Regions from separate parts of the Desemzia sp. FAM 23990 genome, predicted to be linked through region 1. Evidence: predicted binding sites of a transcription regulator. Region 1 holds the regulator's gene; each other region holds the start of a gene.
The links. Region 1 encodes Rex, which represses fermentation and respiration genes when NADH is low (regulators of the CRP and FNR family bind a similar motif). Its sites were predicted from a motif close to TTGTGAANTANTTCACAA; they were not measured.
Positions count from the first base shown of each region.

Region 2: the regulator Rex is predicted to act here: its motif matches at 5,372-5,389, upstream of ACEN4I_RS08525 (CidA/LrgA family protein).
Region 3: the regulator Rex is predicted to act here: its motif matches at 4,806-4,823, upstream of lpdA (dihydrolipoyl dehydrogenase).

Region 1 is NZ_JBGQQW010000012.1:8,611-17,100, reverse strand. It holds gene ACEN4I_RS06325 (ABC-F family ATP-binding cassette domain-containing protein) at 1-1,825, opposite strand, end outside; gene ACEN4I_RS06320 (redox-sensing transcriptional repressor Rex) at 2,127-2,798, shown strand; gene ACEN4I_RS06315 (DUF4305 domain-containing protein) at 2,818-3,021, opposite strand; gene ACEN4I_RS06310 (CPBP family intramembrane glutamic endopeptidase) at 3,056-3,712, opposite strand; gene groES (co-chaperone GroES) at 4,052-4,336, shown strand; gene groL (chaperonin GroEL) at 4,391-6,013, shown strand; gene ACEN4I_RS06295 (DUF378 domain-containing protein) at 6,157-6,369, opposite strand; gene ACEN4I_RS06290 (acetyl-CoA C-acetyltransferase) at 6,779-7,969, opposite strand; gene ACEN4I_RS06285 (hydroxymethylglutaryl-CoA synthase) at 8,200-8,490, shown strand, end outside.
Region 2 is NZ_JBGQQW010000019.1:16,700-25,189, forward strand. It holds gene ACEN4I_RS08500 (APC family permease) at 1-862, shown strand, start outside; gene ACEN4I_RS08505 (2-hydroxymuconate tautomerase) at 909-1,088, opposite strand; gene ACEN4I_RS08510 (nuclease-related domain-containing protein) at 1,154-2,068, opposite strand; gene ACEN4I_RS08515 (lactate oxidase) at 2,964-4,082, opposite strand; gene ACEN4I_RS08520 (LrgB family protein) at 4,139-4,846, opposite strand; gene ACEN4I_RS08525 (CidA/LrgA family protein) at 4,839-5,231, opposite strand; gene ACEN4I_RS08530 (LysR family transcriptional regulator) at 5,409-6,296, shown strand; gene ACEN4I_RS08535 (GntR family transcriptional regulator) at 6,352-7,074, opposite strand; gene ACEN4I_RS08540 (PTS sugar transporter subunit IIC) at 7,464-8,490, opposite strand, start outside.
Region 3 is NZ_JBGQQW010000006.1:108,955-117,444, forward strand. It holds gene rpoN (RNA polymerase factor sigma-54) at 285-1,637, shown strand; gene whiA (DNA-binding protein WhiA) at 1,737-2,687, opposite strand; gene yvcK (uridine diphosphate-N-acetylglucosamine-binding protein YvcK) at 2,717-3,757, opposite strand; gene rapZ (RNase adapter RapZ) at 3,757-4,644, opposite strand; gene lpdA (dihydrolipoyl dehydrogenase) at 4,844-6,235, shown strand; gene ACEN4I_RS03945 (phospho-sugar mutase) at 6,577-8,304, opposite strand; gene ACEN4I_RS03950 (M20/M25/M40 family metallo-hydrolase) at 8,368-8,490, opposite strand, start outside.

The DNA of each region.
Region 1 (8,490 bases):
TCAATTCAGTTTCTAAATTTTCGATACTAGGCTCCAATTCAGAAGTTTCCTGTTCAATGGCTTCTATTCGACGGGTCAGCTGTCGAACCAATTTTTGATTTTCTTTATTGATTTCACGTTTTTTTGAAGGGGCGGTAGAAGCGGAATCTTTCCCAGAACTGTTTTCCGTTCCCTGTGCTTCTTCATCTGCAAGTCGTTTCAATTCTTCTTGCTCAGCTTTTTTTTCTAGATAGTAATCATAATCGCCTAAGTAAGCTGTGCTTCCTTCTGCAGATAGTTCAATTACTTTAGACGCAATCCGATTGATGAAATAGCGGTCATGAGAAACAAAAAGCAGTGTGCCGTCGAAATCAATCAACGCATTTTCAAGTACTTCTTTACTATCTATGTCTAAATGGTTTGTAGGTTCATCCAGAATTAAGAAGTTGTCTTGATTCATAGACAATTTGGCTAATGCCAAACGAGCTTTTTCTCCACCGCTTAAAGAAGTGACGGCTTTTTCAACATCTTCTCCAGAAAATAAAAAGCTGCCTAAAATAGATCGGATGTCTTTTTCGGGAGTAGTAGGGTGTTCATCCCAAAGTTCGGCCAATACAGATTTAGAAGAATGCAATTCAGCTTGTTCTTGATCGTAATAGCCAACTTCCACATTTGTTCCGTATCGCTTTTCACCTTTCATAAGAGGGAGTTCTTCGAGTAAGGATTTCAGCAGCGTGGATTTTCCCACACCGTTTGGTCCGACTAAAGCTATAGCATCGTATTTTCGGATATCCATATTGATCGGTTCAGATAAAATCGTTTGGTCATATCCGATAGCTCCGTTTTGTAATGACATTACGACATTTCCGCTTTCTTTGGCAGGGTGGAAACTGAATGTAGCTGATTTTTCTTCACCTTGAGGTTTATCTAAACGGTCTATTTTTTCCAATTGTTTCCGACGGCTCTGAGCACGTTTGGTAGTAGAAGCGCGGACTAAGTTGCGGTTTACAAAATCTTCTAACTTGGCAATTTCTTTTTGCTGTTTCTCAAATTCTTTCCATTCTTTTTCAAGTTGTGCCGCTTTCAAGTCTAAATATTTACTATAATTTCCTTTATAATGGTGCATTTTTTGACGGCTTAAGTCATAGACTTCGTTAACTACTTTATCTAAGAAATAACGGTCATGAGAAACGATCAGCAACGCACCAGTATAAGTTTGCAGGTAGTTCTCTAACCAGTTTAATGTTTCGATATCCAAATGATTGGTAGGCTCATCTAAAATCAATAAGTCTTTTTTTTGCAGCAATAATTTCGCTAAAGCTAAACGCGTTTTTTGGCCACCTGAGAGTTGATTGATGGATTTAGCATAATCCTCTTCAAAAAAGCGGAAACCATGTAAAACAGAGCGGATCTCTGCTTCATAACCATAACCATTTTGCTCTCGAAAATCGTGCTGCATTTGATCATACTGTTTTAAGGTTTCATGATAGAGTTCCTCGTCGGCTAATAAAGAAGGATCCCCTAACATTTCTTCGGTATGACGCATTTTCTTTTCTAATTGGATCACATATTGAAAAACTTCCAACATTTCATCCCAAATGGATTGAGTAGAATCAAGGCCAGTATTTTGTGCTAAGTAGCCGATAGTCACTTGTTTTCCTTTTGAAATCTGTCCAGCATCCGGAGGTTCAATATCTGCGATGATTTTTAACAGAGTTGATTTGCCGGCACCGTTTCGTCCCACAAGGGCAATACGTGAATTTTCTTGTACTTCTAAATAAATATTCTCAAACAACACATCTGCACCAAAATAACGTGCGACGTGTTGAGCTTGTAATAGAATCATTTTGTTGTCCTCATTTCTTATCTCTGCTCTTTCACTTAGTTTAGCATATTCTGTCTTTAAGTGGGAGAGTGTCTGGAAGGCAGTACTAACAAAAAGAAAGCCGGTTCACAATATTCTTTGTGAATTTTGTATGGATAGGAAAATAAGTGTAAAAAAAAAAGGAAATGACCGTTTAAAAAAGCTGGCAATTTAATAAGAAGATGTTATAATCTTATTATGTGAAACTCGACAATTTGTGAAACAAATCATTTGTTAACGAATATTGTGAATTTTGAATAAAAGAAAGTGAGTGAAGTGAACGATGAGTTCAACTAATACAATACCTAAAGCAACGGCAAAGAGATTACCGATTTATTATAGATATTTACGGTATTTGCATGAAGATGGAAAAGAACGTGTGTCATCAACTGAATTAAGTGAAGCTGTGAAAGTAGATAGCGCTACGATTCGACGCGATTTTTCATATTTCGGGGCTCTAGGAAAAAGAGGTTATGGTTACGATGTTGAAACGCTGATGCATTTTTTCAGTAAAACATTGAAACAAGACCGACTAACGAACGTGGCATTAATTGGTGTGGGTAACTTAGGACATGCTTTATTAAATTACAATTTCCATCAAGGGAACAACATGCGCATCAGTGCTGCCTTTGATATCAACAAGGATATTGTAGGAACGATTCAATCTGGAGTACCGGTTTATCCAATGGAAGACATGGTACAACAGTTGAAAATGCAACAAATCGATGTAGTTATGCTGACTGTGCCTACTTCAGCAGCTCAAGATGCTGCAAATAATCTCGTTGAAGCTGGCGTTAAAGGAATACTGAACTTTACACCGATTCGTATTTCCGTACCAGAAGAAGTTCGAGTACAAAACGTGGATTTAGCGAATGAATTGCAGACTCTTATCTATTTTATCGATCACTATAAAGCAGACTCAGACAGTGATGATACTTTATTGCTATTAGATTAAAAAAAAGCAACAAACCTATTTACGGTTTGTTGCCTTTTTTTAGTTTGAGATAGATTTGTAAAATCTTCGTAGCTCTTACCACATCTCGTGTGGCAAACAATACAAAAATGATAGAGAAGAATCCCCAACCAAATTCACCAACGTAGTCAGTTGCAAACCAGATAAAAATAGCTGCAAGAACATAATTGAAAACAATTTGAATAATAAAATCTCTTTTTTTCATGAACGTTAAAAGTTCCTTTCTACTATAAACACTATTAGTATAGCCATAAGTTAGCTACTGTAACGGTAGCATTCATTAAAGCGTGAGCAATAATTGGAGCAGCAATCGATTTTGTTTTCCAGTACAAATAGCAGAAAACAAATCCCATAATCGAATAAAGCAAGTAATGACCATCAAAGTGAATAAAGGCAAATATCAATGAACTGATCACAGCAGCACCGATTCCTCCAGTAATGTCATAAAGATAACCAAAGATAGCTTTCCTAAATACAAACTCTTCCATAATAGGACCAAAGATAGCTACTAGAATCAAGAAAATAGGGTATTTATTCACAGTGAAAACGAGCTCTGCAGTGTTTTGTGACCCTAAAGGTGTATTGAGCAAGAATGTTTCGATAAATACAGCTAAGTATTGACCAACAAAAGCTAAAAACATTCCTCCTACTCCCCAAAAAATAATCGATTTTTTAGAATTGCTGGGCGTTTTCTCTAGACTATTATCAAATGTAGACCGATGATTAACGATAAACATTAGGATAGCTCCAATCACGAAACCGGCGATAGTACCATAAATGCTGGCGTCTGCTACAGCTTTAGCTGGTACAAAAAACAACACTATCACTGGGAAAAATTGAGCTATAATATAGATGAGAATGATTTTTGCATATGGAGACTTAATTAAATTCTTCATGTGTTTAAAACCTTCTTTAAGTAATTATTTACAGTTGCACTAAAAAAGAACAAGACTATATAAAGTGAGCAATGCACCTTTGTAATGGTACTGCATTTGGACGTAAAACAGTTTTAAAAAAAGATGTTCAATAAACAGTATAACATAAGTCTCATACCACTAAAGCAATTTTTGCTTTCTTCTTGAAGTATTTCTTTCTTAAATAAAAGGGCACTCTTTTTCTTTTTCAAGAGTAAAAAATACTTGCAAAATTTTTACAGTTTGATATGATGAAGAAGTGATTTAGCACTCTTTTAGAGTGAGTGCTAACAAAGAAAAACTATAATTGGAGGGATTTACGTGTTAAGACCTTTAGGAGATCGTGTCATCATTAAAGTCACAAAAGAAGAAGAAACAACAGCAAGTGGTATCGTTTTGGCTGGTACAGCAAAAGAAAAACCACAAACTGGTGAAGTAGTTGCTGTTGGTGCTGGGCGTATACTCGATAACGGAACAAAAGCTGAGCTTTCAGTTGTCGTTGGAAATACAGTATTTTTCGAAAAATACGCTGGTTCTGAAGTGAAGTATGATGGTACTGAATATTTAGTGATCAAAGAGAGCGATATCATCGCAATCGTAGACTAAACGTAAATAAAGACATGTACACGAATAAAAATCAATCTGATGAGGTGAAAGAAAATGACTAAAGATATTAAATTTTCTGAAGACGCACGTGCTGCATTATTACGTGGAGTAGATAAATTAGCAGATACTGTTAAAGTAACACTTGGACCCAAAGGAAGAAATGTAGTTTTAGACAAATCTTACGGTTCGCCATTAATCACTAATGATGGAGTGACGATCGCAAAAGAAATCGAATTAGAAGACCGCTTTGAAAACATGGGAGCTCAATTAGTTTCTGAAGTAGCTTCAAAAACCAATGATACAGCTGGTGATGGTACAACTACTGCCACTGTTTTAACCCAAGCGATTGTTCGCGAAGGAATGAAAAACGTTACTGCAGGCGCAAACCCGGTAGGGATTCGAGCTGGAATTGAATTAGCCACTAAAGTAGCTGTTAAGGAATTATTAGCTGTTTCTCGTAAAGTGGAAACAAAAGAATCCATTTCACAAATCGCTTCTATCTCTTCAGGAGATCCAGAAATCGGTGCTTTATTAGCAGACGCTATGGAAAAAGTGGGCAACGATGGTGTTATCACGATCGAAGAATCTAAAGGAATCGAAACTGAACTAGATGTTGTAGAAGGTATGCAATTTGATCGTGGATACTTGTCACAATACATGGTTACAGATAACGATAAAATGGAAGCTAACTTAGAAAATCCATACATTTTGATTACCGATAAAAAAATCTCAAACATTCAAGATATTCTTCCATTATTGGAACAAATCTTGCAACAAGGTCGTCCGTTGTTGATTATTGCTGAAGATATTGATGGCGAAGCATTGCCTACATTAGTCTTGAACAAATTACGCGGTACCTTCAATGTTGCAGCTGTTAAAGCTCCTGGATTTGGGGATCGTCGTAAAGCGATGTTAGAAGACATTGCTATTTTAACTGGTGGTACTGTAATCACAGAAGACCTAGGTCTTGAATTGAAAGATACTACAGTAGAACAATTAGGACATGCAAGTAAAGTGGCTGTTACTAAAGATGCGACAACTATTGTAGAAGGCGCTGGTTCAACAGATACGATCAGCCAACGTGTAGCATTATTGAGAGCTCAAGCAGAAGAAACAACTTCTGAATTTGACAAAGAAAAATTACAAGAACGTATTGCAAAATTAGCTGGTGGAGTTGCCGTTATTCGTGTGGGTGCTGCAACAGAAACTGAATTAAGAGAACGTAAATTACGTATTGAAGATGCTTTGAATGCAGCACGTGCAGCTGTTGAAGAAGGAATCATCGCTGGTGGTGGGACTGCTTATATCAACGTTCAAAGCAAAGTTGCTGAAATTGAAGCTGTAGGCGACGTTGCAACAGGTGTGAAAATCGTTGTTCGTGCGTTAGAAGAGCCAATTCGCCAAATCGCTGCAAATGCAGGAATGGAAGGTTCAGTAATTGTTGAAAAAATGAAAACTGCTGAACCAGGTGTTGGATACAATGCGGCAACAGACGAATGGGTAAACATGATTGAGGCTGGAATTACAGACCCAACTAAAGTGACTCGTTCAGCTCTACAAAATGCTGCAAGTGTAGCGGCATTATTGTTAACGACTGAAGCCGTAGTAGCAGATCATCCAGAACCAGCAGCACCAGCAGCTCCAGGAATGGACCCAAGCATGGGCGGTATGATGTAAGAAAGTTATTTTAAGATTATTGAACAAGGGAGTGAGGCAAAAGCCTCACTCCCTTGTTTTTTTCGATTATTTTCAGTTCTCCACTATTTAACGTTGGTAAGTAAAAATTCATTTCTTTACCAATGTTAGAATATACGAGAATTTTAGTGTTTATGGTTATCTCTGGATAGTAATCCAAAAAATTTCAAGCAGTATAAAGCACATAGACCAACGATGATATACACAATTTTAGATAAGAGAGTGTCTTGTCCGCCAAATAAAGTAGCTACTAAGTCAAATTCAAAAAGTCCAACCAACAACCAATTCAAACCACCAACGATCAATAAAGCTAAAGCAATACTGTCTAGAGTTTTCATCCGGTATCCCTCCCTGTTTAGTATGACTTTTAAATCACTCTAAAAATAACAGGGATACTGTTGATTGTCCAATGAATTGATTAGAAGAATATCTAACAGTTAAAGGTGTTTTATATTGGCTCTTCATCTTCTAGCGTTGGTAAAGAAATTTCCTCCGGCCTATGGTGTTGCTTATGGAAAGCCATGGGAACGCCTTGAGCTGAAAGCCACATCTCAAGGCTTGCAAGCTTCAAACTTAGCGTAACGGCTAAAGCCTAACGCTAAGTAATTCCCATTGCTTCCTTTTTCATGGCTACAACCAACCCCATAGTCCTCCATAAATTTCTAGGAATGAGCTTCTAAAAGGTTTAGAATTAAGTTTTTTTTACTTACCAACGTCAAATATTGTAGAACCTTTATATTCGATAGGCTAAACGCCTTGTTCCGCGCTCTCAATAATCATTGCGATGCCTATTCCGCCTCCTACGCATAGTGTGGCTAGGCCGCGCTTTTTGTTGTTTTGTTTCATCGCATTTAAAAGAGTGACTAAAATGCGTGAGCCCGAGGCGCCGATTGGGTGTCCTAATGCGATAGCACCGCCATGGATATTGACTTTCTCAGTAGGAAGTTCTAAATCGCGCACCAAAGCAATGCTTTGGGAAGCAAAAGCTTCATTGAATTCATATAAATCGATGTCTTCTTTTGTGAAATTCGTTTTTTCAAATACTTTTTGAACAGCAGTATATGGTGCATAACCCATGATTTCAGGATCGGTTCCCACTTCTGAATACCCTTTGATCGTTGCTAAATAAGGGATGTTTCGTTTTTCAGCTTCAGTTTTAGCCATCAGCAAGATTGCGGCTGCACCGTCGTTAATGCCTGAAGCATTTCCAGCTGTTACGGTTCCCTCTTTTTTAAAAGCCGGACGTAGTTTTTGCAATTTTTCTATGGTTGTTTCTTTGCGAGGATATTCATCGTCTGAGATGAGTTGTGTTTCACGTTTTATTTGGACAGATACTGGAACGATCTCATCCTTGAACCAGTCATTTTCTTGAGCTGTTGCGGTTTTGATTTGTGAATCCAAGGCAAATTGGTCTTGTTCTTTACGGCTCACATGATACCGTTCAGCCACATTTTCAGCTGTGATTCCCATATGCTGCTGATTGAAAGCATCTGTCAGACCATCATGTACCAAGCTGTCGACGGAGTTGGTATCGCCTAATTTGCTGCCAAAACGTTGATTTTTTAATAAATAAGGAGCTTGAGACATATTTTCTGTTCCACCAGCCAACACGACTTTGGCATCTCCAACTTGAATAGCTTGGCTGGCTAAAATAACAGCTTTTAATCCTGAACCGCACATTTCATTTACCGTCATAGCAGGGATAGTATTGGGAATTCCAGAATGAATAGAGATTTGGCGTGCAGGGTTTTGTCCCAAACCTGCCTGTAAGACATTACCAAAAATCACTGAGTCCACATCTTCCGGCTGCAAATGAGAGCGGTGTAAGACTTCTGTAGCAGCCACGGTGCCCAGTTGAACAGCTGAAGTATCTTTAAATTGACCTCCTAAAGACCCGATTGGTGTACGGACTGCACTGACAATTACTACTTCTTCCATAATTGATCTCCTCCAACTAATTTTTATACGATTAAGTATTGATACGTCTATTTTACGATAAACTGAGCCGAATACACTATAAGATTTCCTTAAAACTATCATTTTGCCCAATTTCATAAGTTATTGTTAAATTTCATTTGTCTCAGTTGTGTTTTCAAGAAAGTTGTTTTATCGTTAAAGATGGAGAAGATTCGGAGAGCAATTGATTACGAATAAAAGGGGAGATCAACTTGAATATAGGGATAGATAAAATTGGTTTTTATACACCTCATACATTTATTGATATGGAGAAGTTGGCAGAAGCTCGAGGAGTGGATCCAGCAAAATACACGATTGGTATCGGACAGGAACAAATGGCCGTTTCACCGGTTACTCAAGATTCAGTAACATTAGCTGCAAATGCAGCCTTAAGAATATTAGATAAAGAAAATTTGGAAAAAATCGATTTGGTTATTTTTGGTACAGAATCAGGAGTCGATAGCTCTAAATCAGGAGCTGTTTATGTGCATGATTTGCTGGGC
Region 2 (8,490 bases), on a different contig from region 1:
CCTGCAATCCATAGCGACAGTAGCAAAGATGGTCCCGCTTTTTGTGATCATTGTGTTTGGTCTGCTGCATCAAGGAGATGTTCAGTTCCAATTACTGCCTGACTTTATGACTCCTACCTCCACGATTTCCAAATTAGGTACAGGATTGGTCGCGACATTATTTGCCTATGACGGGTGGATCAACGTTGGTACGATTGCCGGCGAAATGAAAGACCCTAAAAAAGATTTGCCAAAAGCTATCGTAGCTGGATTAACAGCCGTGATGGGGATTTATGTATTGATCAATTTGGCTTATCTGCAAGTGATGCCGGCTGCTGCACTCGGGGCTACGCCGATACCTGCCGCAGAAGTGGCTCATTTGCTGTTTGGAAATTCTGGAGGGAAACTGGTGACAATCGGTATTTTAATTTCTGTTTTTGGGACGATCAACGGCTACACGATGACGGGGATTCGTGTTCCTTATGCCATGGCTTTAAACAATGAATTGCCTTTCAGCAACCGGTTGAAAAAGTTAAACAGCCAGCAGGTTCCAGCCAACAGTGCTCTCTTACTTTTGTTGATCGCTATCGTAATGATTTTTACCGGTCAATACAACCAGCTGACGGATTTGCTGGTCTTCGTGATTTGGATTTTCTACACGCTGGTCTTTGTCGCTGTGTTTATCTTGCGCAAAAAAGAACCAGAACTTGTGCGCCCTTATAAAGTCCCTTTTTATCCTGTAATTCCTCTGATTGCTATCATTGGAGGCTGTTTCATAGTTGTGAATACTTTATTGACACAGCCTGCAAACACCGCATTAGGAATTTTCTTGACCATTATCGGATTGCCTTTTTACTTTTATAAACGCAGGAAAACGGTATAAAAAAAGGTGCAGCCTCCACATTGAGGGCTGCACCTTTTTAGCTTGTCTATCCTAATAATTTGCCGCCGACAGCGTAATCGGTCTTTTTCATCTCTTCAATAATAACGTGCACACGATCCGCTGGCACTTCAGCATTTTTCACTACTGCTTCTGTGATATCTTTGACCAGACCCGCTTTTTGTTCTGCAGTCCGTCCTTCAACTAATTCAACATGTACAAATGGCATAACGATCATCCTTTCTGTTTCTTTTTATTTTAGCTGTTCACAGTGAATAATCAACTGATTTTTTATTATTTATAACATCGCCATCTGCCGGTACCTTCAGCTTTTAAATGCTTGTTTAAAGCATACCTGATTCTGCTAGCAGATAACTGAAAGTCGCACCATTTGAGAAGAACAGAAACAGTGATCTTTTGATCAGGAAACAGCAGCCTACATTCTTTTGCGAGTCGAATGATAGCATGCGACACCAATTCTTCTTTGCCGCAATGACTACACACACAACTTCTTTTTTTAGTAAATTGGTTTATGAACTTACCGCATTGAACACAAGTCACCCCTTTTTTCAAAAGGTTGTCATCATAATAAGGCACATTTCGCAAAGAAAAATCTACTTTGTGCAGCTCTTTGATCTCCTCAGCAAATTGATGATGGTGTGGATTCAAATGACCCGTTATTTCATTTAACGTTGTAAAATGAGCATCTATCATACTCGGTAAGATCAACCCGCTATTTCTCGGCGCTCCAAATAAGGTAAAATTTGGATTTACAAAGACGATATACTTTTGGATTGCAAAATGATATCCCATCTGATCCAGTAATTGACGCAAGACAGATTCTGCATTCCGGATTTGGTAAGTCGGGTCGTACACCTCTTTTTCATATCGTCCATGATACATTTTGTCGTTTTGGTAATAATACTCGCCTGCAAAATTTTTCACTTCGTGTATAGATAGTCCTTTTGCCGTAATCACTAAATTGTCTATTTGACAACTTTTTCCTTTTACTTCTAAATATAGGTCATTCAAAATTAAACAGTCGCGTGTTAATCGTGTCGTCGTTAATGAAATAAAGGTGATTTCTCCTTCATCGCCTTTTTCCCAATTGCTGTACTTATTGCGGTCATCCCGAGATAAAATCATCCGATTTGCCAGAGATCTCATCACTAATAGACGATGAGGGGTCTCCCTTTCTTTAACGATCATCCTATCACTCCTCTTTTTCACTTCATAAATCCATATACGCATTTTTAAGGAGTATTTTTTAATCGCTAAAAATTTTTGCTTATCTGACAAGCTATTTCACACTTCTCAATCTAGTTTAGCTGTAATTGTTAGGTAAACTGCTGCTATCTACTAATCTAGACTAATTTTCAGCTTGAATGATTAGATAGACCAACGCTACCTAATCATTCAAGCCATTTTTTCTTGTCATTTGTGAGCTATAACTCCTCTACCTCATAAAAGACTCGTGTTTTTCTATGAAATGCTTCGGTAGCGCTCCTCTAGATTATGATTAACAACTTTTTATCTTGCTAATTATGAAGTAGCACCCCTCTACCTAATCATTGACCCACTTATTTCTCGCAAATCAGGAAGTAGAGCGTCTATAGCTCACCATTCGTCTTTAATAAAGTTCCTAATTATGAGCTATCCGGTCAATCACTTCCACAAAGCAGCTTTTCGCTTGAGCGAAAACTCTCCTAATGAAAAGTTCTTCATTACTTGACGACCTACTTCACACTTCTCGATCTGATTCAGCTGCAATTATGAAGTATGAGACATCTAGTTCATAAAACAAACGTATTTTTCTCTAGAATCATTAGGTAACGGCTCTCTATTTACTGATATACGCCCTTCAATCCTACCAATCGTTAGATAGAACCTCTCTACCTAATAATCACCTCGCTTTCTTCTGCCAAATTGTGAAGCAGAACGTCTATATCTTACAATTTACTAAGAAAAACAGTCCCAATTATAAGCTAGCAATACTCTGCAGCCTTTCATTAAAGAATCTTTTCGCCTACGCGGAAATTAATCTATCAAAAACAGCGCAAGCACCTAATAAGGGGCGCTTGCGCTGTTTCAAATTCATTCTAAATTAGTATTTCATATCAAACAAACGAGCATTCTTCACGTCTTCGATCGTTTGCGTTCCTGCTAATTGCATCACACGTTGTAAGTCTTTTTCAAAGTAGTCTAACACAGATTTAACACCTTTCCAACCGCCTAGAGCTAGTCCATATAATACTGGACGACCTACAGCAACGATATCCGCACCACTGGCTAGAGCTTTGAAGATGTGTTCTCCACGACGAACACCACTATCAAATACGATCGGCACACGACCAGCAACTGCTTTAGAGATCTCAGCCAATGTATCAAATGAACCTGGTGCTTCATCTAATTGACGGCCACCATGGTTAGAAACCCAGACGCCTGCTGCTCCAGCACCAATAGCCAAGGCAGCATCTTCAGGAGTTTGGATTCCTTTAACAAACACTGGCAATCCTGAATATTCAGAGATAAATTTAACATCTTCTGGACAGATTTTTTGTTTTGATTGAGCATAAATATTGTTTAGAGACATGTTTTTACCTGATCCAGTCAAGTAGCGTGATACGATCGGCATGCCAAATGGATAAACAAATTTGTTCAGCATATCTTTTTCGCGGTTACCGCTTAAAGTTGCGTCAGCAGTTAAGATGATCGCTGTAGCACCATCAGCTTTTGCTTCGTCTAAGATATTTTTATTCATATCTTCATCTTTACTCATATAGATTTGGAACCAACGCGGGTTGCCATTCAATCCTTTTTCGATTTCTTCAAATGTAGCTCCAGAATAAGCACTGATCGACATGATCGTTCCGCCAAATTCAGATATCCCTCTAGCTGTTCCAGCTTCTTTTGTAGCATGAGCTAATCCATGAGCTGCAATTGGAGCCATAATGAATGGTACTTTGATGTCATGGCCCAAAATAGATGTTGATGTATCTGGATTTTCTACATCTGCTAATACGCGAGGCAAAATCCCTTTGCGTTTCCATGCTTCGTTGTTTTGTTTCAATGTGTATTCTTCTCCAGAAGCACCTGAGATGTAATCAAATCCACCTTTAGGAACTACTGCACGAGCTTCATCTTCAAGTCTATAAGTGCTTACGACCTCAATTTCTTGTTCTACTGTTGGTGCATCATATTTAATAATTTGTTCATCTGCCATAATTTTTCAACCATCCTTTTAAAGTATTATTTTTTAAGAGTATAACCTAAATTAAATTAAAATAATAAATTTGTGATCGGTACTGTTAGCGGAGCTAGAATAACCACTATGATTCCGGTAACCACAATCGATAAACCTGACATTGCGCCTTGAACATCACCTAACTCGATCGCTTTTGTTGTTCCCATAGCGTGAGAAGAACTTCCAAGAGCCACCCCTTGCGCCACTGGATCGTCAATTTTGAAGATCTTGAAGACCGTTTGACCAACGACCGCTCCAATAACTCCGGTGAACACAACTACCGCAACCGTTAAAGAAACAATACCGCCTAAGGAGTCAGAAACACCGACTGCGATTGCTGTAGTAATCGATTTAGGCAGCAAAGTTGCCACCATATTCCGATCAAATTTGAACAACAATGCAAAAGAATAAATCATAACCGTATGGAAAATCACTCCGGAAACGATTCCCGATAAAATTGCTGCATAATATTTCTTTAAGTATACAAGATTCTTTTTCAGCTTAATAGACAAAGCCACTGTAGCTGGAGTTACAAATAAACTGAAGAAGCGTCCGCCTGTATTATAAGTCTCTAACGGGATATCTGTTGCGAGCAAGAATAAAATAATGACAATGATCGCAAATACCAACGGAGTAAACAAAGGATTCTTAGGCCATTTGGCTTTTAATTTCCCAGCTATTAGATATAGGCCAATAGTTATTGTGATCCACAACATTGGATTATTTAAAATACTCTCAAGCATGCGAACCTTCTCCTTTCTCAACTAATTTATTTTTCTTCACTATACCTTTGACACTTTGTACTATTTTGCCAACAAATCCCATCATCAAAATAGTCGTTACTGCCATAATGATCAGTAGTTGCCACCAAGTATTTGCTAAGACACCAAAGTTTGACATCAGCCCCACACCTGCTGGGACGAAGAAAATCCCCATATTATCTGTCAGCCATGTACCGACCTCATCTACTTGCTCAACGCGAACCCAGTTAAATTGCAGCGCTAAGAACAGCAAGATCATCCCGATAACGCTACCGGGTATTGCTATAAATGAAGCGATCAAAGCGGAAATAATTTCCCCTATAAAAGAGAATAAAAAAATCCAAAAGAGCTGTTTGATTATTTTCAAAAGACCACACCTTCCACCAGCGTTTTGTAAACGCTTCAAGATGTATAGTATATCATGCTATCATTTAGTTCGAAAATACTGTTTTTTTATGGTACTATAAACATTATTTATGAAAATAAACACTATCATATCTTTTGTTTATGTTTGTGTTTTCACAATCTTTCGAAGGAGCCTTATATGAATTTACAAGATTTAGTCTATTTTAACCATTTAGCAAAAACACTAAATTTCACTGCTACCGCCGAACATTTCTATATCTCTCAACCGTCTATTTCCATGTCTTTGAAACGTCTCGAAAAAGAGCTGGATACTACTCTGATTGATAGGAAAAGACTTCACAAGAACTTGCATTTGACCGAGACTGGTGAAATACTGCTCAAACACTCCCAGCAAATTTTAAATACTATTGATACAGCTAAAGAAGAAATCCATGATTTAAAGAATCAAGTTGTCTACTTCGGTTTCCTGCCCACGATCGGCGGCCACTTTATGTCCAAACTGATGCCTCATTTAGGCAAATTCACCAATTCTTTAAAGCTGATTGAAGAAGAAAGTTCAGATGTCATGCTTGACCTAGTGAGCAGTGGACAAGTTCCTTTGGCGATCATTGGAAGTGATCAGTCTGTATTCAAGGACAAAAACCTGATACAGATTCCTTTAGTGACACAAGATTTGGCTCTTTGGGCATCTCCTGATAACCCTTTAGCTGCAAGAGAGTTCGTCCGTGTGGAAGATGTCCAGCAAGAAGTCTTTATTTCCTTGGCGCAAGGTTACACTCATCAACGTGTATTTGAACAATGGGCTAAAACTCATCTGATCAAACAACCAAAAACCCTTTTTACCAAAGAAATTCAAACGGCCTTGTCGATCGCTTCTTCTACCAACATGGTTGCCTTCATGATTGACATCTTGGTAAAAGACCACTACGATCTCGTCAAAATCCCTATTGAAGATGCACCAAAATTTTACATCAGCTTGATCGTCAATAAGGAAAGCAATGTCACTTATTTCCAAAAAGAGTTCAATAATACGATGATTCAACTAACACAATCCCGTGCGAAATAAAAAAACTGCCGCCCGCTACCTAAATGAATAAGTACCGAGCGGCAATTTTTTATCTTCAACTATGCTCACCATAATTTTTTACGACATTGACCCCGCCTTTGTCGAAACGATGCCGGGTCCTTGAATATTCAAAAGGCGTTCCATCTATCAAATGAACCACTTGTTCCACCTGTAAAACAGGATCTTCCTTTGTACAAAATAGGTACTCTTGATCCAATTCATCCGGTCTTTCAGCCGTTATACGTCTGTTCAATCCACCTATCTTCAATCCCAGCGTATGTTGAATGTAACTATAAATCGAACCGGCAAGGACTTTCTTCGTCACATCCGGAATAACTTCCACAGGCATGAGAGTGTGTTCGATCAAGTACTCTTCACCGTCTACGTATCGCACCCGCTGAATATCATAAATGAAATCTTCTTCCGTCAACAACAATTTGTCTGCTTCATCTTCTGCAGGATTGCGAATGACAAATTGAATCACTTTACTTGTAACGATTTGGTCAGAAAGTTGGTCTGTTAAGCCCGTGTACACATCAAACCGGGAATCCAGCTCATTCTTAGCAAGTGCATTTTTCATTACGTAGGTCCCAGAGCCTTGTCTGCTGTAAAGATAACCTTCCTCAATCAACAAGTTCAAGGCGCGCTTAATCGTTATCCGGCTCGCCCCAAATTCTTTACACAACTGCATTTGATCGGGCAAAGCACTCTTTAGTGTGTATGTCCCATTTTGGATCCTATCTCGTATCGCTTGAGCAACCTGTTCGTATTTATGCATGGTTCTATCTCCTCTTTATCTGCTATTTAAATTATACGAAACACCTCACAAAAGTAAAACTGTTCTTCATCATTCAGACGGATTAATTGATGTTAATACCCTAGTTTCATTGTTCAGGCTGGCTTATTGATGATAAAGCTCCTAACTTCATCATTCAGAACACATCATTGATGATCAAACGTCAATTCTTTCTCATCATGGTTAAGTCTCATGACTCTACACGTATCCCATACTCCTGCAGAAGTTTCTATAAGGTTTAGAATTAAGAGGCAGTTCGTTTTTATTCGCCAACATAAAAAGTTGAAGAACCAGTAAAACTAGATGTTATAGATAAAAAGACTGAGAGACGAGTCACAGCCTTTTTGTCTTTTATTCAATTTGTCAAAAAATCAGGTATTTTTCTCTGCAGCAATCTGTGCGGAACGTTCACTGATTTTCATAAATGGCAAATACAACGCTACTCCTATTACGATAATAATAAGTTGTACCACAATGGCTCGCCAATCTCCCGCAGTTGCCAGAAAAGCACTCAGAAGAGGCGGTGTCGTCCAAGGAATATTGGCCACTGTATAATTCATCCATCCCCAAGATGTCGCGAAATAACCAATCACAATCCCAATAGCCGGCTGCAATACGAAAGGAATCATCATCGGCAAATTAAAGACGATCGGATAACCGAAAATGACAGGTTCATTAATATTGAACACCCCAGGCGCCAGCGCTAGTTTACCCAAATCTTTAGGGGCTTTTTGCTTACTAAAGATGAAAATAGCGATCAGCAGGCAGAGTGTACTCCCTGTCCCTCCGATCATTCCAAATGTAGGAACAAAGGCGCTAGTCATGATATTTGGAATTTCTTCTCCATTTGCGAAAGCTAACGTGTTTTCATTCATATTTGTCAGCAGTAAGGGATCTAGCAGGGTTCCGTTGATTACGCTTTGGTGAATCCCCAAGGTAAACAAGAAATTTCCAGTGCTGTAAATCAACAATGTCCCCAACAAGCTCGTGTTAACAGCTCTCAATGGTTCTTGAATAGCTACTGAGATCAAGTTGATCAGGTCAGTGTCAAAGAATACATGTAAAACCAATGCCACGATACCAAACAACGAAAGCACTAAAATAACAGGAATCATAGTACTAAACGATTTTCCTACTTGAGGCGGCACATTTTCACCTAGATTGATCTGCAATCTTTTAATATTGGACAATCTTATAAACAACTCTGTGGCGACTAAACCAATAATAATTCCCGCAAACATCCCAGTCGTACCTAGGTTTCCATAAGTCATGACACCTGAAGTGAGTATTTGTTCTTCTGATCCGACAGGTGTGACGAAAAGATTTACAGGCATCATGATAACCAGAGAAGCAATCCCAACTGCGGCTGAAGCAATAGGGTTCATAAAGCCTTTGTTC
Region 3 (8,490 bases), on a different contig from region 1:
GTAAAATGTCTTTCGTCAAAAACTCCATTACATGGCAGTTTCGTTCCCTTACATGTTTCTTCCTGAAAACAATAGCATAGTTATTTTACCATATCTTATAATCAGCGTCTGTTATAAAATCTTTATTCTAACAAGCAGCTTTCTCTCCTTCTTCCGTTTCTGTGAAAGACTCTCTTTTCAAATATTCGTCACAAAGAAAGATTAAATTTTTTACAGTCATTAATGCTCTTTGCAGAATATGGTATCATTAATAAATAGATGAAACCGTTCCAAGGAGGATAACCATGAGTTTTGAACAAACTTATACACAACAGCAAAAACAAAGCCAAAAGTTAGCTATGACTCAACAATTGCAACAGTCAATTCAAATGCTGAACATGAATCAAGAAGAGTTGGTTTTGTTCTTAAAGCAAAAAGCTTTGGGGAATCCTTTGATTGAAGTCAAAGTAAAACAATCTTCCCCAACTGAAAGACAACATAGTCTTTCCTACAATACTTCATCAGCTCCTACGAACTATAATCCAATTGATCAAGCAGCAGACAGACAAACCTCTTTATTTACTTCTGTCATTGACCAAATCAACTTGACTATGAGAGATACATATCTAAGAGAACTTGTATTGTGGCTGGCGAGCTACTTAGATGAAAATGGCTATCTGACTATTTCGCTAGATGACGCTATAGAAAAAACTGGTGCTGAAGAAATTCAACTGATTGATGCTCTGACATTGTTGCAGCAACTCGAGCCAGCTGGTGTCGGAGCTAGATCTCTACAAGAATGTTTGATGCTGCAAACCGAACGTGATAATGAAGCTCCAAATATGGCTTACCTTATATTGGAAGAATCTTTTGATTTATTCAGTTCTCATAAATGGGGAAAATTGGCTAAACAATATACTGTGCCTTTGTTGACTATTCAAGAAATATCCGATTATGTTCAAACCTTAACCGCACATCCTGGTTCTTCTTACAGCAACCAAGAAAATCAATTTATTCGTCCCGATGTTATCGTAAGACAATTAGATGACCAACTCTCTGTTGTTTCTGCTAAAACTGGCTTACCCATCATCAAATTCCAGAAAGAATATTACCAAGACATGTTGCTGGTTGAAGACAACGATGTTAGGAAGTTTATTAATGAAAAATATGCAGAATACGAGTGGATACAACGTAGTCTGCAACAAAGAGAAGAGACCATTGTGCGCGTGGGTGCAGCCATAGTTGAAAAACAAAAAGAGTTCTTTTTTAAAGAGTCTCATCCTTTAACTCCAATGACCCTGAAAGAGATCGCTCAAGTGTTGGATATCCATGAGTCAACAGTAAGCCGCTCCATAAATGACAAATATTTTCAGACGGATTTCGGCGTTTATGAAATGAGGTCCTTCTTTACTACAGGATTAAAGCAATCTTCATCTTCACTAAATAACGACCTGACAGAACAAGCTATTTCTTCTGAAGAAGTAAAATCTAAAATCAAAAACATGATTGCGGAAGAAAATAAATTAAAACCCTTGTCTGATCAAAAGATTTCCAGTGCACTAGCTGAAGAAGGAATTACCATCTCCAGAAGAACGGTAACCAAATATCGAGAGTCCCTCTCCATACCATCCTCCACAAACAGAAAAAGATACGCATAGAGCGTGGAGCAGGGCGTTTAAAAAACAGCCGTCTCTACACAAAATGAAAAAATTTAAAAAGCTAGCAGAAGGACTGATTTCTTCTACTAGCTCTTTTCTTTAGTTGCTTACACCTATCTGGCTTTTGCTTCGATAACTTTCGGCCATTTCATTTAGCTTTCGTAAACGATGGTTGATACCCGATTTGCTGATTTTTCCACTAGGTACTAAATCACCCAGTTCTTTTAGAGTCACATCTGGATTTTCCACACGCACGATCGCAATCTCTTTTAACTTTTCCGGAAGACTTTCCAAGCCTACCACTTCTTCCAAGAAACGAATGTTTTCTATTTGTTTGCTGGCAGCATCAATCGTTTTATTCATATTGGCATTTTCGCAATTGACTAAACGATTCACAGAATTACGCATATCTCGAACAATACGAATATCTTCAAACTTCAGCATGGCATTCGTAGCACCAATCAGTGCCAAGAAATCAGCGATTTTTTCAGCTTCTTTTAAGTACGTGATATAACCGTTTCTTCTACTAATCGTCCGAGCATTCAGCCCGAATTTATTCATCATCGAACAAATATCATCATTGTGTTCTTCATAATTCGAATAAATCTCTAAATGATACCGACTAGTTTCGGGATTATTCACTGAACCGCCTGCTAAAAAGGCTCCTCTTAAATAAGATTTCGTTTTTTGATTGTTCTCTGAAATCTCTTTACTGACATGTCCTTGATACAACATCCCATCCATGATCGATAAATCTGCTAAAACCTTTTTGGTCCCTTGTTTTAAACGCACAATATAAACATTGTTTTTTTTCAGTTTCATTTTACGTCTCACTAATAGTTCACTCTCGACTTCAAAATGATCTTTCAACAGAACATAAATCCGTCTCGCAATAGCTGCGTTTTCAGATTGAACATTTAAAATAAACTTCTTTTCAACTAAACTGATGCTCCCATTCATCCGAATCAATGCTGCCAACTCAGCTTTTGCATGCTCTCTGTGAACTTCCAACTGCGTGAGTTCCTTTTTTACCTCTGAGGCAAATGACAAACCCTTCCCCTCCTTTCGCTGTTATCTTTTTATAACGTATCTAAATTAGTTTCGTATTTTTTTCCGTAATATTGGATGTCAAAGGATATTTTAAAGAGTTCTTCCACAACTTTATCTTTATCGTGAAACACTCCATTGTCTCTCAGTTCTAAAAAGTTATTTGAAATAATCATGGGTACTTCTTTTTTCAAACCATTAAAATTATGATCTACCTGCACTAAATACTCATCATATTTTTCAGTATCGATATAATTTTCAGGCACTTCTCCAATATTGACTAAAACTGTATCAATAAATTTTTGGTTCATATGACGATGCAACACTTCAATATGATTGGCATCCGAAAAATTTTCTGTTTCACCAAGCTGAGTCATGATATTGCAAATGTAAACCACATTTGCTTGTGTTTCGACCACTGCTTTTCCTATCTCAGGAATCATCAGATTCGGTAAAATACTGGTGTACAAACTTCCTGGTCCTAAAACAACCATATCTGCGTCCATGATAGCTGAAACTACTTTGCGAGCTGCTTTTACTTCTCTCGACCCGTCCAGCTTTGTCACATACACATGATCAATGAGTTTGCGGTGCTTTGCAATTGAAGATTCGCCACTCTCTTGAGTTCCATCTTCAAATACAGCATGCAATTCTAAAGGCTCTTCAGCTGCTGGATAAACATGCCCATCAATCATCATCATTTTTCCTAATACTTGAATGGCTTCATAAATATTGCCTTTCATTTCAGCCATAGCTGAAATGATGAGATTCCCGATAGAATGTCCAGCTAGCGATTGGTCATTCACAGCAAAACGGTATTGAAAAATTTCTTTTTGCATCGCTGGGATATCTGAAAGAGACACTAATACGTTTCGAATGTCTCCAGGAGGAACAGCATTTACTTGTCGGCGCAAGTCGCCGCTGCTCCCTCCATCATCTGCCACTGTAACGATTGCAGTTACGTCTGAATTTTTTGCCCTAAGCCCTGCCAGTACAACCGGAAGTCCAGTTCCACCACCGATAACGACTATTTTCGGCTTTCTATTTTTCTTCTTGTTTGTTTTTTCATTCATCATGATCGATTCACTGACTCCTTGGTCTTTTCATAATCGCGATGTGTAATATGAACTGGGTACCCATCTGACTGTATTTTTGCTGCTATACGTTCTGTCAAGGCCACAGAACGGTGTTTTCCGCCTGTACAGCCAATCGCGATCGTCACGCTGCTTTTACCTTCTTTTTTATAACCTGGCAATACATATTCTAGTAAATCTGTAAATTTACGGTAAAAGACTTCAGTTTCCGGTTGTTGCATTACATAATCATATACTGCTTTATCTTTTCCGGTCAGTGGACGCAAATCATTGATATAATGAGGGTTCGGTAAGAATCGAACATCCATCACGACATCTGCATCAATTGGTAAACCGTACTTGAATCCAAAAGAAACCATCTCTACACGAAAAGTTGTTGTTTCTGCTGTGTGAAATTCGTTTAGGATCTTAGTTCTGAGTTGACGTGGTGTCAACTCGGATGTATCAATCACTAACTGTGCTCTTCCTTTTATAGCTTCAAGCATGTCTCTTTCTCTTTTTATACCATCCATTACTCGTCCGCCATTAGCTAATGGGTGAGTTCTCCGAGTTTCTTTGTATCTAGACACTAACTGAGTATCATTAGCATCTAAGTACAACACTTTTGTGGTGATAAAAGAAGTATTGTCTAAACTTTCTAGAGCTGGAACTAATTCGTCGAAAAAAGCACTCGATCTTAAATCAATAACAAGTGCAATTTTGTTTAGTTTGCCTGATTCCTTCACTAACTCCCAAAATTTTGGCAGTAGACTGGGTGGCATGTTGTCCACACAAAAATAACCCATATCTTCAAAACTTTGCATAGCTACGGTTTTCCCCGCTCCGCTCATACCAGTGATGATCACTATGTTCAAACTTTCAACCATATTATTCGCCTCTTTCTCTTTTTCGTCCCCTAATATCCATCACTATATTATAACATTCCGGGCGTGTCATGTATAGCGTCCCTCATCTATTTTTAAGAAATAAGAACTATCCTTTGTTTTTTAGTCAAATTTAGAGTAAATTACTATATGGGAGAATAGTTGTGTGAAATATAAAACAATAAGAAAAGAGTGATTTATTATGAGCAAAAAGGAAACTGTCATTATTGGCTCCGGTCCAGGAGGATACGTATCCGCGATACGAGCGGCACAGTTGGGGCAAAAAGTCACCATTATTGAAAAACAATACATTGGTGGAACTTGTTTGAATGTAGGGTGTATTCCTTCAAAAGCACTCATTACCGCTGCGCATGCATTTCACAATGCAACAAATTCTGAGATATTTGGTGTACAAACAGAAAGTGCTCAGATTGATTTAGAAAAAACACAAGACTGGAAAGAAAATACAGTTGTAAAACGTTTGACTGGTGGAGTAGAAGCTTTATTAAGAAAAAACAAGGTGGAAATCATCAGAGGTACTGCAAGTTTTAAAGACAGCAATCATTTGATTGTTGAAAAAGCAGACGGTACAGAAGAAATTGAATTCACAAACGCTGTTATTTCTACAGGTACAACTGCCATCGCATTAGATGAAGTTCCTTTTGGCGATAAAGTCGTAGATACAACTGGAGGAATGGCTCTGAGAAAAGCACCTGAATCACTTGTGATTATTGGTGGCGGTTATGTTGGAACACAATTAGCTGGAGCTTTCAGCAACTTAGGTGTAAAAGTAACCATTTTAGAAAAAGAGTCTCACGTTGTACATTTCTTTGATGAAGACATGTCTAAAATGGTTGAAAAAAATTATGCTAGTAAAGGTATTGAAATCATTACAAACGCAAACATCAAAAGAACTACCGAATCAGCTGATGATGTGACGATCACTTATGAAAAAAATGGTAAAGAAGAATCTGTTACAGCAAGTGTTGCGCTTGTATCTGCTGGAAGAAAACCTTATACGAAAGGTTTGAACTTAGAAAGTGTCGGCGTTGAAATGCACGAAAACGGTCGTATCAAAGTCAGCGAAACGTTACAAACTTCAGTTAGCGGAATTTATGCTATCGGAGACGTAGCTCCTGGTCCTGCATTTGCTCACAAAGCAAGTTATGAAGGAAAAGTTGTTGCAGAAGTAATTTCAGGTCAAAATCCTGCTTTAGAAGAAGAAGTTCTTCCTATCGCGGTTTATACAGAACCTGAGATGGCCACTGTAGGGATGTCAGCTACTGAAGCTAAAAAATCTGATCGAAACTTAAAAATCAGCAAATTTCCTCTTGCAGGAAATGGCCGTGCATTATCTTTGAACCAAACAGAAGGTTTTGTTCGTTTAATTACTGATGAAGATAACGATCATACTCTTGTGGGAGCACAGATTGTTGGTGTTGGGGCTCCCGACATTATCAGTGAAGTAGGCTTTGCAATTAAAAACGGCATGAATGCTGATGATATCTCGTTGACGATTCATGCTCACCCTTCACTTGCCGAGTCTATTATGGATGCATCTGAGTTAGCTTTAGGTATGCCTATCCATATGTAATTTCTAAAGAAAGGACTTGGGTCATCCTTTTTTAACCATACCAGTTTTTAAAACTTGAATGGATAGCATCGCTAATCTTGTTAAGTGTTATTTTTAACAGGTCTAGTGATGCTCTTTTTAACCCGCTTTCCTTTACTTCAAGTCTTTTTAAGATCTATTTTATTTCAAATCAACTGCTTGAATCTGAATTAGAATTCTAATTGCTCATATTTATTCATGGTACTTTTATTAAAGTGTTTACTCCTACGGATTGTCCCTAATAACAATTGCATAAAAATCTATAAACAAACAGGAGTGAGGATAAAGATACCCTCACTCCTGTTTGTTTATAGATCAATAAATCAATCTTCCACTAATTCATTGATAGCTTTTTCAAATCCAGCTACTTTTTCAGCTGCCTGAGCATTAGAATCAGCTTTTGCTCCAATATAAAATTTGATTTTCGGCTCGGTCCCTGATGGACGAATGGCAATCCAACTACCATCTTCCATAGTGTATTTCAATACATCTGCTGGCGGCATTTCAATTGTTTCGTTGGATCCATCTTCCATTGTTTTGGTGCTGGTTTTAAAATCTTCGACAGTAGCCACTTTGATTGCATTAAACTCAGTAGGAGCTTGCTCTCTAAATTTAGACATCAAAGCTTTGATTTTTTCAGAACCTTCAATACCAGCCATTTTTACAGAAATGGTTTTTTCATTGAAGTAACCATAAGTCGCATATAATTCTTGCAACCCATCGTAAAGGGTTTGTCCTTTTTCTTTATAATAAGCAGCTACTTCAGCAATCAACACCAGCGCTTGAATAGCATCTTTATCACGAACAAAAGATTTAACAAGGTAGCCATAGCTCTCTTCAAATCCAAACAAAAATGTATGACTGTTATCCGCTTCGTATTGCTCGATTTTTTCAGCGATAAACTTAAAGCCAGTCAATACATCGACCATTTCTACGCCAAAACTTTCTGCAATCACAGTTGGCAGTTCGCTGGAAACAATGGATTTTAAAACAGCCCCATTTGAAGGCAATGTTCCATTATTTTTTTGAGCAGTCAGCAAATAATGCAGCATCAAACTGGCAATCTGGTTCCCAGTCAATACTTCATAATCGCCTTCAGCAGTTTTTACCGCAATTCCTAAACGGTCAGCGTCGGGATCAGTTGCTACTAAAACATCTGCTTCAATCTCTTTTCCTAATTTGATGGCATATTCAAAAGCTCCCGGTTCCTCTGGATTAGGAGATTTAACCGTCGTGAAGTCAGGATCAGCTTCTGCTTGCTCAGGCACTAAAGTGATTCCTGTAAACCCAGCATCAGCTAACGCACGTTCACCCAACATTTTTCCAGTACCGTGTAATGGCGTATAGACCAATTTCATGTCGCTGCCGATTTTTTGAATCATTTCTGAGTTTACAGTAACTCCTTTCACATGATCTAAATAAACTTTATCTACATCTTCGCCAATCATTGTCAAAAGACCTTTTTCTTTCAATGCCTCTTGTGAAAGTACTTCTAATCCTAAGCTGTTTTCTACACTGCGGACAAGGGTAGTCAATGCATCTGCATCTTTAGGTGGCATTTGGCCTCCATCTTCGCCATACACTTTGTAGCCGTTGTATTCGGGTGGGTTGTGGCTAGCAGTAATCATGATACCAGCAAATGCATTCAAATGACGCACTGCAAAAGACAGCTCTGGAGTTGGTCGCAAGCTTTCAAATACATAACTTGGAATCCCATGGACTCCCAAGGTTTTAGCAGCTTCCATAGCAAATTCTGGTGATTGGTGTCTAGAGTCGTAGGCAATGGCTACTCCGCGTCTAACAGCTTCTTCACCGTTCTGTTCTATAAATAAGGCTAAACCTTCTGTAGCTTGACGAATGGTGTATTGGTTCATACGGTTGATTCCCACACCGATGACACCGCGCATCCCAGCAGTTCCAAATTCTAATGGCGCATAAAACGCATCTTCTAAAGCAGCATTGTCATCTTTTAAAGATTCCAATTCTTCTTTTAAAGTAGGCTCTAAATTTTTAAATTCGTTCCAAATAGTGTAAGTTTCTTTCCAACTCATCTACATAACCTTCTTTCTGATTTTTTCCTTATGTAAAGGCTTATAATAAAAGTATACCATTATTTAGTCATAAATCCTCTTTTTTCGTATTGAAAAATAAAAAGAGGAGACTACCAAAAAAGTAGACTCCTCTTCCTCTTTATCAAAGAGATTAGTTATTTTTTCGTTCGTCAATCCTAAAATCAA